Regions from separate parts of the Vibrio sp. SCSIO 43137 genome, predicted to be linked through region 1. Evidence: predicted binding sites of a transcription regulator. Region 1 holds the regulator's gene; each other region holds the start of a gene.
The links. The regulator CRP, encoded in region 1, controls carbon source genes, mostly activating them, when cyclic AMP is high. The targets are predictions, from matches to a motif close to TGTGANNNNNNTCACA.

Region 1 (3,208 bases):
AGACCCTATACGGTTTTGATGATTTGATTACCGCACCGCTACACGGCTTTGATAACGCTGACGACTATTACCAGCGCTGCTCAGGGATAAAGGTACTGAACCAGGTTACTGTTCCGCTGCAGGTAATTCACTCCGGTGACGATCCGTTTATGACGGCGGCCGTTATCCCGCAGTTCCGTTTAAACGACAATATTCACTACAGGCTGTTAAAACAGGGCGGTCATGTCGGTTTTATTTCCGGTACCCTGTCCCGTCCCAGATTCTGGTTAGAGGAACATCTGCCGGATTACTACCAACACTTTATCTCATCAATCAGTGAGGATGTATGATTGTTCCATGGCAACAAATTGACCCGGAAACCCTGACAAACTTAATTAAAGAGTATGTGCTGCGTGAAGGCACCGACTATGGTGCTGAAGAGGCCATGCTGGAAGACAAAATTGAACAAGTAAAAACACTTCTGCAGTCAGGAGAAGCGGTTATTCTCTTTTCAGAACTGCACGAAACTGTAGACATTAAGTTAAAGCGTGAACTTTGATTGTTTATTAATTAGCCCTATTTTCATACACTAACGTCAGTGAGTTAGTAAACCGACAAGGAATGTCATGTCAGCAAAACATCCAATCATCGCGGTAACCGGTTCTTCCGGTGCAGGCACAACCACCACCTCAGAAGCATTCAGAAAAATGTTCAGCATGATGGACATTAAGCCTGCCTGGGTTGAGGGAGATAGCTTCCACCGTTTTACCCGCCCGGAAATGGATATCGAGATCCGTAAAGCCAAGGAACAGGGAAAGCACATTAGTTACTTTGGCCCTGAGGCGAATGATTTTCCTGCACTGGAAAAATTCTTCCGTAAGTTTGGCGACGAGGGAACAGGACAAGTCCGGCGCTATCTGCACTCATTTGATGAAGCAGTTCCCTATAATCAGATGCCGGGAACCTTCACCCCTTGGCAAGAGTTGCCGGAAGAGAGCGATGTACTGTTTTATGAAGGGCTGCACGGCGGGGTAAAAGACGGTGATGTGAATGTCTCTCAGCATGTCGACCTGCTTATCGGCATGGTTCCTATTGTAAACCTTGAGTGGATACAAAAATTTGTCCGCGATACCCGCGACAGAGGCCACTCCCGCGAAGCCGTAACTGACTCTATCGTGCGTTCAATGGATGATTACCTGAACTATATTACCCCTCAGTTTTCGCGCACTCATATTAATTTTCAGCGGGTTCCGACTGTAGATACTTCTAACCCGCTCAATGCCAAAGGTATTCCTAGTTTAGATGAAAGCTTTGTGGTGATCAGGCTGCGGGGAATGAAAAATGTCGACTTTCCTTACCTTCTGGCAATGATCGATGGCTCATTTATGTCACGGCATAATACGCTGGTGGTACCGGGCGGTAAAATGAGCTTTGCCATGGAACTGATAATCCGGCCGGTACTGCAACAGTTAATCGAAACGGGCAAAATCGGCTAAAAAACAGCCGATAATGCATTTTCCTTCTAATACCGTGATCATGTGCACGGTTTTGCTTAACAAATCGCAATTTGAGGGCGATCAAAATCAAGAAATCGTCTGCAAAAAAGGATACTATTCTTAACCGATATAGAAGTAGCTTGCAGCTTTGCATAAGAAAACCTATGCTAACTTCACCAATTTGGCGAGGCAGCAAAGGACGCTGCTGAATAGACCCTGCATAAAATAGTGAGATAATTATGGTTCTAGGTAAACCTCAAACCGATCCAACATTAGAATGGTTTCTTTCACACTGTCATATCCATAAATACCCTTCAAAGAGCACGCTGATTCACGCTGGTGAGAAAGCGGAAACTTTGTATTACATTGTGAAAGGCTCTGTAGCTGTGCTTATCAAGGATGAAGAAGGAAAAGAGATGATTCTTTCCTACCTGAATCAAGGTGACTTCATCGGTGAACTCAGTCTATTTGCAGAAGAACAAGACCGTACTGCTTGGGTACGTGCTAAATCCCCATGTGAAGTAGCCGAAATTTCATTTAAGAAATTCCGTCAGCTGATTCAGGTTAACCCTGATATCCTGATGCGCCTTTCTGCACAGATGGCTAACCGTCTACAGGTTACCAGCCAGAAAGTAGGTGACCTGGCATTCCTAGATGTAACTGGTCGCATCGCTCAGACGCTACTTAACCTAGCCAAACAACCTGATGCAATGACACACCCGGACGGTATGCAGATTAAGATTACCCGTCAGGAAATTGGTCAAATCGTAGGTTGTTCACGTGAAACCGTAGGCCGTATCCTTAAGATGCTGGAAGAGCAGAACCTTATCTCTGCTCACGGTAAAACCATTGTGGTTTACGGAACACGATAAAACCTCTGGCTTATCCCTTTTAAAACGCAGCGAAAGCTGCGTTTTTTATTTTAGCCCTAACTCGAGCCGTTGAAAGTTATCAATATTCGGCAATACCACTCTCATCGCTTTGGCCGATTTTACGCCCATCCACTCAGCCAGTGCGGCAGCAACCTGATCAGAACCGATAGACGGAATCATCCTTCCCTTAGAGATATCATCCTCACCAGAAATTTTTAAACTTGGCCAGACTCCAATCGCCTTTTCTGCCCGCAGTCCGCCCCCCATAATCAACTGGTGGCCACCCCAGCCGTGATCCGTTCCTGTATCATTAGGAGCGATTCTGCGTCCGAACTCTGACTGGGTAAAGGTAACCACCTTATCCTGATAGCCTATCGACTCCAGCGCACGGTTAAAGGTAGCCAGACTGTCACTTAACTCTTTAAGCAGCAACGGATGTCTTTCTAGCTGGTCATCATGGGTATCAAAACCGGACAGAGTAACGTAAAACACCTGCCTCTCCTGACCCAGTTGCTGTTGCTGGCTGATCAGTTTAAACACCACCGCCAACTGCTTATCCAGTGATGAACCGGAAAAGCCTTTAAAGCTGCTCTCTCTGTTTAAGGTTTCAGACAGCAGACTGCTACTGCTCAGGGAAGCCTGCATCGCTTTGTTGATCTCGGCATGAAACGGTGAACTTGGATCTTTTGCCAGCAGCTTTTTGTAGCTACGCAGTATGGCCCGGTTTTGAATACCGGCCACTTTAGCCACCTTATCTCCCCTGAGGATATTTTGCTCACTGTTCATCGCCCTGAGTATCAAGGCATTACCGGACAGACTATAAAGAGCAGAGAAGCCCTGTTGCTCTGATATCACATCCAT
Region 2 (3,208 bases), on a different replicon from region 1:
AGATAGACGGAAACCTGTTTGTCCGGATCGCACATCTCCAGAACATGCATAAAGTGCGCATAGGAAGTATAAGGTGCTCTTATCAGTGCGCCTTTGGACGGGTAACTAAACTTAGTCATATTGCCCATAGGATCTTCCACGTTGCCCCGTGCCAGAATAACCTGATACTTCTGGTCAATTCTTTCACGAAGATCCGAAGATTGCACCGAAATATCTATATTTGCTTCAGAAAGGTAGTACTTAGAAACAAAGCGGGCCGGTGTCTGATAAGGGTCATGATCGATGGCGCCTTCAGGCTCTTCATCCAGAGAGTAGTTAATATGCTGAGACAAAATATAGCCCGATTCAGCTTCTCCGGTGGCAAACCAGAGGACACCGTTTTTGCTTTGCGACTGCAAAGGCATGTAGTTTGATGCTAAATGGTAATGTTCTTCATGGTTGACCCAGCGGGCATCAAACATGGCCAGCTTACGACGACAACGGCTGGCAATATGATCGACATGGTCATAAAACGTTTTGGGATTGATCTCTAGTTTTCTGCACACTTCTCGCACAGAAAAACTCATAAAGAGCAGTCCTAACAGGTTTTCCTGAAATGCCAGTTTCTTATTGGCACCGGACCATTTATCTACAAAGGTAGACTGGCACTTTTTACAGCGGTATCTCTGACGATCGCCACTATAGCCAAAGGCGTGATAAAGATGTTTATGGGTGTGTACCGACAGACCAAAATTGTCGCAATCGTTATTACGGCAGGCGGGAAGTCCGTCACTATGTACGCGGCGTAGCCGGTGCAGTTCGTTAACTACTTCCTGATTGTTAAGTAAGGGGGGGAAAGCACCACATTCTCGGCAAACCATCGCTGGACGCTTAGGGTTTACGTGTTGAAGAACATACCGTTCTGCATCACTCAATCCAAAGTTGTCACACGCCAATGTTTTACAAAAGTTGAGTTGTAAACCATTTGCGTCCTTCGGCAATTTGCCATTTGACACGATCGCCCCCTCGGGAATTTAGATTAGCTGCCGGCAGTTAACCGGCAGACAAAGAATTACAGATTGATTGCTGTTTCCAGAGATACGCGCATCATGTCATTGAATGACTTCTGACGATCTTCAGAGCTTAGTTTTTCACCACGGATAATGTGGTCAGAAACCGTCAGGATAGTCAGTGCTTTTGCACCAAGATCCGCAGCAACACCGTAGATACCAGCTGCTTCCATATCTACACCAAGAATGCCTAGTTTTTCCATTTTCTCGAAAATGTCAGCTTCAGGAGTGTAGAAAAGATCCGCAGAGAATACGTTACCAACTTTTACAGGTACTTCCTGAATACGCGCTTGCTTAACCGCTTCTTCAAGTAGACCGTAATCAGCGATAGCTGCGAAGTCGTGATCGTTAAAACGGATACGGTTCACTTTAGAGTCAGTTGATGCACCCATACCGATAACAACGTCCATCAGTTTCACATCGTCACGTACAGCGCCACAACTACCTACGCGGATTACGTTTTTAACACCGTACTCAGCGATAAGCTCGTGAACGTAAATGCAGCAAGAAGGGATACCCATACCGTGTCCCATAACAGACACTTTTTTGCCTTTATAAGTACCGGTATAACCGAACATATTTCGTACGTCACACACTTGCTTAACATCGTCTAAGAATGTTTCTGCGATATATTTTGCACGTAGTGGGTCACCTGGCATCAGAACTGTTTCTGCAAAGTCACCTGGTTGAGCATTAATATGTGGGGTTGCCATCTTGATATCTCCAGTTTTGGATCAAATTTGTTAAACATTACCTGTCAGTAACGGATCGTGTTGATAGCTCTGACACGCTTGAAACGAATATTAGACCGTATTTTCGCCGCTCTATGAGATCATGATCACAAATTAACTTTGGATCACCCTTAGTCTCAATATTGATAACCAAATATGTTTAAACGGAGAAAGCAATCGTTTTGCCCAGTTGACGCAATAGATTGCGTTAAAATTTGCCAGTAATTTTCAAAAATAATGACAATAAAAATAGAAGATAGATCACGAAATCTGTTGCCTGAAAACAACAAAAGGCAAAAATATTTTGCCTTTTCGAGATCAGAAACCGGATTGAATGATTGGTTTAACCATCATTCAAGTAAGTTGAACGCCTCTTTTGCTAAACGCGGCCGTGATAGATAGTAACCCTGAAGGTGAACATTCTGGTACTTACGCAGGGCGTCAAACTGGTTGTTATTTTCTACCCCTTCCACTACGACTTTGAGCTTAAAGCTGCTGCAAAGCTGGATTATATTATTGATAAAATCGCTGGAGGTTTTGTCCTCATTAATCTCATTGGTGTACTTCTTGTCTATCTTTACAAAGGAGACATACGGTAGCCTCAGGATTTCAAAGTTTGCATAACCACTGCCAAAATCATCGATGGCGAATTTAATGCCTTGCGCCGACAGATTTTTCATATTGGATTGAACGCATTCAGAAGCCGTTAGCTTTTCATTTTCAATGATCTCAAAAATCAGGTTGCTTCTGATGGCTTTACGGTTATTAGTCAGTTGATATACGTCTTCAACAAAGCTTTCTACCGCAAGGTCATCAGCGCCGATATTGATGCTGATCGGTACCAGAGGTTTACCACTGGCAATCTGATCGGCTATTAGTGCTGATACCTTAGAAATAACGAGTTTGGTCAGCTCATAATGCAGATACGGTTTTTTTGAGATGATCGGGATAAACACGTTGGGGCCGACTTTGCTCCTATTTTTCCAGCGTAACAGAGCTTCAAAGCTGACAGGATTAAGCCCGTCAGTCGCCTTATAGATAGGCTGTAGCATTACGTAAAAATCACTTGGCCTGAATGCCAGACTTTTCTGTAACTCCTCAATAATGTGTTTTTGCATCATGTTCTCTTTGTACAGAGATTCGTCATGATAAAACATGCTATCAACCCGCTGCAGAGCTTTGATCATAGAGAAAGAGAGCCTGCGCTGAACTTTTTCCATGTTGCATAGCGGTGAACTGTTCGAGACCGACATAGAAGAGATAGCGTAATCAATCAGTACTTTCTTTTTTTGACACTCTATTACTTTGGGAAGAAGGCGCATAATCTTCTTTTGTACGCGTTGAGATTTAGACTCGTCTAATGGATCAGGAGAAGCAAATACAATAATCAGATATTCAGCATCATGAACGATCAATGCAAACGGCTTT
Region 3 (3,208 bases), 1.4 Mb from region 1:
ATCGCTACACTCAATGATATTGATACCAAGTTGTTCTAACGTTCCTCTGATCTGACCACGGGCCGTAGAGGAGTCATCCACAATAAGCACACTGCGGCCAATCATCTCCTGAGCAAGATTTTCATCTAAAACACCTTCGGAAATAGAGATATCGTAATCGATGATCTGCGCCAGCACCTTTTCAACGTCGATAATTTCTACTATCTGTTTCTGGCCTTCGTCTTCAACCTGAGTGATGGCAGTCAGGTAATTGGCTTTACCAGCGGTTGCCGGTGGCGGCTCGATTTCCGTCCATGCCGTGTTGACTATGTTTTTCACCTGTCCAACCAAAAAGCCCTGAACGCTACGGTTATATTCCGTAATAATCAGGTTAGTCTCTTCGTCCTGATGCATAGGGCGAAAACCGATGGCGGCTCTGAGATCAATCACAGGAACTGACTCACCACGCAGAGAAGCAACACCGATAACATTGTGATGTGCGCCCGGCATCTTGGTCAGTTGCGGAACCTTGAGTACCTCTTTGACTTTAAATACGTTTATCGCAAACAGTTGCCGACTATTTAGTTTAAACATCAACAACTCCAGTCGGTTTTCACCTACCAGATTGGTTCTTTGGTCGACGGTACTTAATACTCCGGACATACGGTTTCTCGCTGAGATTGACTGTAAAACTTAATTTAAAAACAAATAGATAGAATAAGCAAATGATAAACAGCTGAACTATACTACTGCCCATATAGCTTCATTATCGCTTAATATCACCATTTAAGATATATCATCATCAAGAAATGAGACACTATCTAGCCTTCGACAACCTTCATTAATAGTTGCCCGTCATACATGGCCTGCTTAATCAGCGCAGCACCCGGCATGGTCGCCTGCTTATAAAAACGGCTCTCTACAATTTCCAGCCTCTGATGATAAACAGGAATACACTGCTGCTTCACACAGCGCTCAATAGCAGGATACAGCACAGATTTGGCACGGTTAATAACACCGCCGATTAATACTTTTTCCGGGTTAAACAGGTTAATCACAATGGCAATAGCCGTGCCGAGATAGTGGCCTAAATTTTCTATAACTTCTACAGCCAGAGGATCGCCCTCTGCTGCTGCTGAACAGATATTTTCAATGGAGATCTGGTCTGCATCGATTGATGAAGCTTCGCCTGCTTCAATGCGCTTTGCGACTTCTTCGCGGATAGCCTGTGAACTTGCGACGGTTTCAAGGCATCCGCGGTTACCGCAGTGGCAAGGTTTACCCTGAGGATCTATCTGGATATGCCCCAGTTCACCGATATTTCCATGTCGTCCCTGTAACACCCGTCCGTCCAGCACAATACCTGCGCCTACGCCATGGTGTATAGAGATAAGCACTGAGCTCTCTACATCGCGGGCATTACCAAACAACTTCTCTGCCAGCGCCCATGCACGGGTATCGTTGGCAATAAAAACAGGTAATCCGGTCGCTTTATGGATCTCAGGGCCGAGAGGCAGATTTTTTACGTTGTAGTGAGGCATCTGCATCACAATACCCTGCTCTGAGTTAACTAACCCGGGCAGAGTCACTGCAATACTGGTAACCCTGTCTAACTGATCAGAATAGGTCTCGAAAAACTCATCAATTTCGTGCAGAAGACGAGCCAGAACATCATCCTGCTCTATTTCATGGATATCTATTTTGGTATCAACCAGTACAGATCCGCCATGTTCATGAAGTGAAATCACCAGATAACCACGGCCGAGACGAGCCGAGAGGAACTGCCAGCCTTCATTATCTGTCTGTAGCCCCACAGCCGGACGTCCGCGACTGGTCGCTTCCTGAACCGTTGTTTCATGGATCAGGTGCGCATCGATCAGCTCACGAGTAATTTTCGTGATACTTGCAGGAGCTAACTCGCTGAGCTTTGACAGATCAATACGAGAGATAGGCCCGTTTAAATCAATTAATTTATACACACGACCAGCATTGACCTGCTTAATATGGTCAATATGGCCAGGCTGAGCCATATACATCTAACACTCCAAAGAAACTGTATTAAGATAATTTTTTTACTTTGCGAAGTAATTGTGAAGTCATTTGATAAATCGCCGTGACATCCATCACGTACAATTATGTGTTCAGGTTCAAAGGCTCAAAAATGATGGATTTTGCTGCATTTTTTATTGATCTGAAACAGTTTTTTTCTAATAAAAAAAATCTATGCATCACAACGGTGCGAGCAAAACCTGAATCGTAAATAACCAGCGCCATTAATAGTATTGAGCCGAGTCCTGCATCTTACGGGTATACCCAAGTAACCTCAAGATGCATTTTGAAGTCACTTGGATATATTAGGTATATACTCAAATAGTAATTTAATGCGCCACGGGAAGGGGAATATGAGCAAAAGGTTAAGAAGAACAAAAATAGTAACCACTTTAGGACCGGCTACAGATAAAGAGGGGATTCTGGAAGACATCATTCAGGCGGGCGTAAATGTAGTAAGGATGAACTTCTCACACGGTAGCGCAGAAGACCATATCCATAGGGCACAGCAGGTACGGGCGATTTCAGCCAAACTGGGTAGGCATGTTGCCATCTTAGGTGATCTGCAGGGGCCGAAAATCCGGGTCTCCACCTTTGCTCAGGACAAGGTGACACTGGAAGTGGGAGATAAATTTACTCTGGACAGCGATCTTCCCGCTGGTATGGGAGATAAAGACGCCGTCGGACTAGATTACAAAGAGCTGCCACAGGATGTCAGCAACGGAGACGTATTGCTACTGGATGACGGTCGCGTACAGTTGCAGGTAGTCTCTGTAAAAGGAAATAAAGTACATACCGAAGTCACCATTGGTGGGGTGCTGTCAAACAACAAAGGTATAAATAAAAAAGGCGGAGGCCTGTCAGCCGATGCCCTGACCGATAAAGATAAGCAGGACATCATTACCGCAGCAAAAATCAAAGTAGACTATCTGGCTGTCTCCTTTCCCCGTAATGGAGAAGATATGAAATATGCCCGCAGGCTGGCGAGGGATGCCGGTCTGGAGGCTAAGCTTGTCGCCAAGGTAGAAAGGGCAGAAACTGTTGCCAATGAAGAGAATATGGATGACATGATTCTCGCCTCAGATGCCATTATGGTTGCCCGCGGCGATCTTGGGGTAGAAATAGGTGACCCGGAGCTGATTGCAGTACAGAAAAAACTGATCGGACGCACCCGTCACCT
Region 4 (3,208 bases), 1.4 Mb from region 1:
ATAATTAAAAGGAGAGGCAAGGGCGAGGAACTGGACACCATCTTCTGCTTTCTCACTAATACCTGCCTGAAAGCAGAAATAGCTAAATGAGTTTAATGCCCTTAATGTTGCTGAAGTCAGTACGGCTCCGACGCAGCGGCTCCATAACTGCTGATCTAACTGCCAGCCAACTTCCAGAGGAGAAACGTTAACGATAAAGTCGCCATCACGGTCAGGGTTAATATCCAGCCACTTAACCAGCGGGGCTCCTTTCTCTTTTGTAGTGGCCATTAGCTGCCACACTTTAGCTAAGTTTTCCAGCCTCTGGTTATAGAAACCCATTTCCGCCAGAGCAGGCTCTGCCAGCTTGGCTGAAAGCTCTCCGTCTTTAACCTGTTCTGCTATCAGATCTGCAATTTTTGATAACGCCTGAAAGCCCTTACCGGATATCTGCTTTAATTCTTTGGATTGATTTTCCAGCCATTCGGGAAGTTCGCCGTTTTCAAAGCGATAACTGTTCTCTTCAAAACGGCTGCTATCAAACTGTTTACTTAATTGAGTCAGAGACGGAATAAGTTGCTGGATAGCATCCTGAAGTTCATTTCTGAACCGGTTAACCCGTTTTTCATCTGCCAGACTGCAAAATTTAGCGCTGGACTGATTTAACTTTTCCAGCCAACTAGCTGCGCCTTTCAGGCTGGCTGCAGCGGAAGCATGATCTCTGGCAACCTTAGGTAAGTGGTGTGCTTCATCAAACACGTACATAGTATTGTCAGGTTCTGAGAGAATAACGCCACCACCCAGATCAATATCAGCCATCACCAAGCTGTGGTTGGCAATAATGACATCATTTTTATCCAGTTCTGAACGGGCTTTCTGAAAAGGGCAGCCTCTGTGGTTTGGCAAACTGTTATTACAGCTGTGCTTATCGCTGACGATAGCGCTCCAGAGTTCATCTTTTATTGCCTTGGGCCATGAGTCTCTGTCGCCGTCCCATTTCCCCTGAGCAAGGGAGCGGTACATGGTTTCAAGTAGCTCTATATCTTTCTGCTTTGGCTTACTTTCAAACATAGCCAGTTGCCCGCCATCTGCACCGCAGGCAGAGGCCAGCTTTTCACTACAGCAGTAACGTTGTCTTCCTTTAGCCAGAATAAAAGAGAAGTCGAGATCGGTAATGCGTCTATATAAAGGAAGATCTTTATTCAGTAGCTGTTCCTGCAAGGCTACAGTAGCAGTGGAAATTACTACCTTTCTGTTGTTCAGCACAGCGGAGGGTATTACTGCCATTAGATAGGCTAGGGATTTACCAATACCTGTACCGGCTTCGGCCACCATAATCCGGTTCTGTTTATGGTACTCACCACAAAGAGTCTTAGCCATTTCCGCTACAAGGTAGTTTTGTGCTCTGCGGGGAATAAAGTTATCCAGTTGATGGTGAAGATTTTGGTAACTCTTTTTGATCGATTTCTGAATATTTGGATTAAGCATAACAGGGCCGTTTTTGATCAGGCGCGAATGGTAGCACATCTTGCTATTAACACTCTAATTCAGCACTTATCAGAAAAAGCTAATGCAAATATAACGCTTTTATGAACAGTTTATGAAAACTTATAAAACCCTATAAAGCTGTTTTTTCTGGCTATTTCCCTATAGTTGACAGCGATATAGCTCACAGTTCAGCGCCCTTTTTAAACATTTCTTGAGGAGAGTCACAAAAAAAAAATGAACTACAACATAGAGCAACCAATTGGTTGATTGATTGGTTTAATGTTCTTTGTGAGCATTTGATTGTGGTGGCATATTCTGTTAAGTGTTTTAATTTCTTTATTTGTTGGTGTTTAATTCTGAAATGAGTGGTGGTTAAGTGATGATTAATTACTCTAAATTGGTTATTTGAGTAACCTATTAATAGTGCTGTAATTGTATAACTAATTGATATTTAAGGGTTTATCTATTTTTATTTTTATTTTTTTAGGTGATTGACATGAGCGACGATCTTTTGCAATCTAATCCCCGAAATTTAGTGGCGATGATGCTTTGCGCTTTAGCTAAGGGTCATCACCAATAAAACAAAAAAAAGGGAACCAAAAGGATTTCCCGAAATTTTCTTAAGAAAAGGCAGTGGATTATTATGAAAAAGACTCTAATCGCTCTATCAGTACTAGTTGCAGCTGGTTCTGTTAACGCAGCAACTATCTACGAGAACGAAGGTTCTTCAATCTCAGTATCTGGTGAAGTAAAAGCTACTTACTGGAACAAAGAAATAAAAGCAGGCGCAGCTAAAACTAAATCATCTGAGCTAGTTTCTAAAGGTACTCTTCAGTTTGATATTGCTCATGAAATCAATGCAGACGTTAAAGCTCTTGCTGGTTTTGAATACGATTTCTCAAGCGGCAACGACGCTAATGGCGATGATGTATGGGTTGGTCTACAAGGCGACTTCGGTACAGTTAAGATTGGTGAAACTGGCAATCCTTTCGGCGTTCTAGAAAACGTTGATATCGGTTCAGAAGCAGAAAACGTTGCTCTTTCTGGCGACAATGCTGAAGAAAGCAAAGGTCAAGGCATCCGTTACTCTAATGATTTCGGTCCAGTAGCTGTTTCTGCAGCTTATTTCTTCACTACTGATGATGAGACAAACGGTTCTGGTACTGATTCTGATAAAACAAAAGGCACAACATCACTATCTGCAGAATACTCTCATGATATGTTCACTGTAGCTGCTGCATACTCTGCTGGTGAGCGTGAGCTAGGCCAAAATGCTGGTGACAAAGCTGTAGATACTAAAGTTGCTGGCCTATCTGCTTCTGCAAGCTTTGGTCCTGTAGAGTTTGGTGGTATGTTTGCTAACTATGAAGCAACAAGTACTGTACTTGCTTCACAAATCGCTGACGGTGACGCTTACGGTGTATTCGCTAAGTTCGATGCAATGGAAGATCTACAGCTATACGTTTCTCATCAGGCATTTGATGCTGATAAGAAATATGCTACTACAGGCGTTAAATCTAAGTCTGAACTAAAAGAAACAGCTACTTTCTTCGGTGCTACTTATACTCTAGCTCCTAAAGTTTCTATGACAGGTGAGTACCTGATGACTGAAGCTAAAGAAGGTTCTGCTAAGGCTGAAGAAGATCGCATGACTCTTAACCTTAAAGTTAAGTTCTAATTGATTTTATCTTAGATAAATCTTTGAAATTAGCGAAAACCAGCATAGTCTAACTATGCTGGT

Region 2: deoD (purine-nucleoside phosphorylase) is a predicted target of CRP. The motif match lies at 1,877-1,892, and genes of this name have one in related genera.
Region 3: mlc (sugar metabolism global transcriptional regulator Mlc) is a predicted target of CRP. The motif match lies at 2,092-2,107, and genes of this name have one in related genera.
Region 4: dinG (ATP-dependent DNA helicase DinG) is a predicted target of CRP. The motif match lies at 1,638-1,653, and genes of this name have one in related genera.

Annotation. Positions count from the first base shown of each region.
Region 1 is NZ_CP116383.1:3,064,785-3,067,992, forward strand. Features, by position in the region: gene PK654_RS14390 (hydrolase) at 1-329, shown strand, start outside; gene PK654_RS14395 (YheU family protein) at 326-538, shown strand; gene PK654_RS14400 (phosphoribulokinase) at 606-1,475, shown strand; gene crp (cAMP-activated global transcriptional regulator CRP) at 1,715-2,347, shown strand; gene PK654_RS14410 (DUF1501 domain-containing protein) at 2,393-3,208, opposite strand, start outside.
Region 2 is NZ_CP116384.1:39,810-43,017, forward strand. Features, by position in the region: gene PK654_RS16030 (lactate dehydrogenase) at 1-995, opposite strand, end outside; gene deoD (purine-nucleoside phosphorylase) at 1,052-1,762, opposite strand; gene PK654_RS16040 (EAL domain-containing protein) at 2,131-3,208, opposite strand, start outside.
Region 3 is NZ_CP116383.1:1,059,622-1,062,829, reverse strand. Features, by position in the region: gene PK654_RS05085 (chemotaxis protein CheV) at 1-642, opposite strand, end outside; gene mlc (sugar metabolism global transcriptional regulator Mlc) at 801-2,015, opposite strand; gene pyk (pyruvate kinase) at 2,382-3,208, shown strand, end outside.
Region 4 is NZ_CP116383.1:1,109,326-1,112,533, forward strand. Features, by position in the region: gene dinG (ATP-dependent DNA helicase DinG) at 1-1,467, opposite strand, end outside; gene PK654_RS05305 (porin) at 2,111-3,145, shown strand.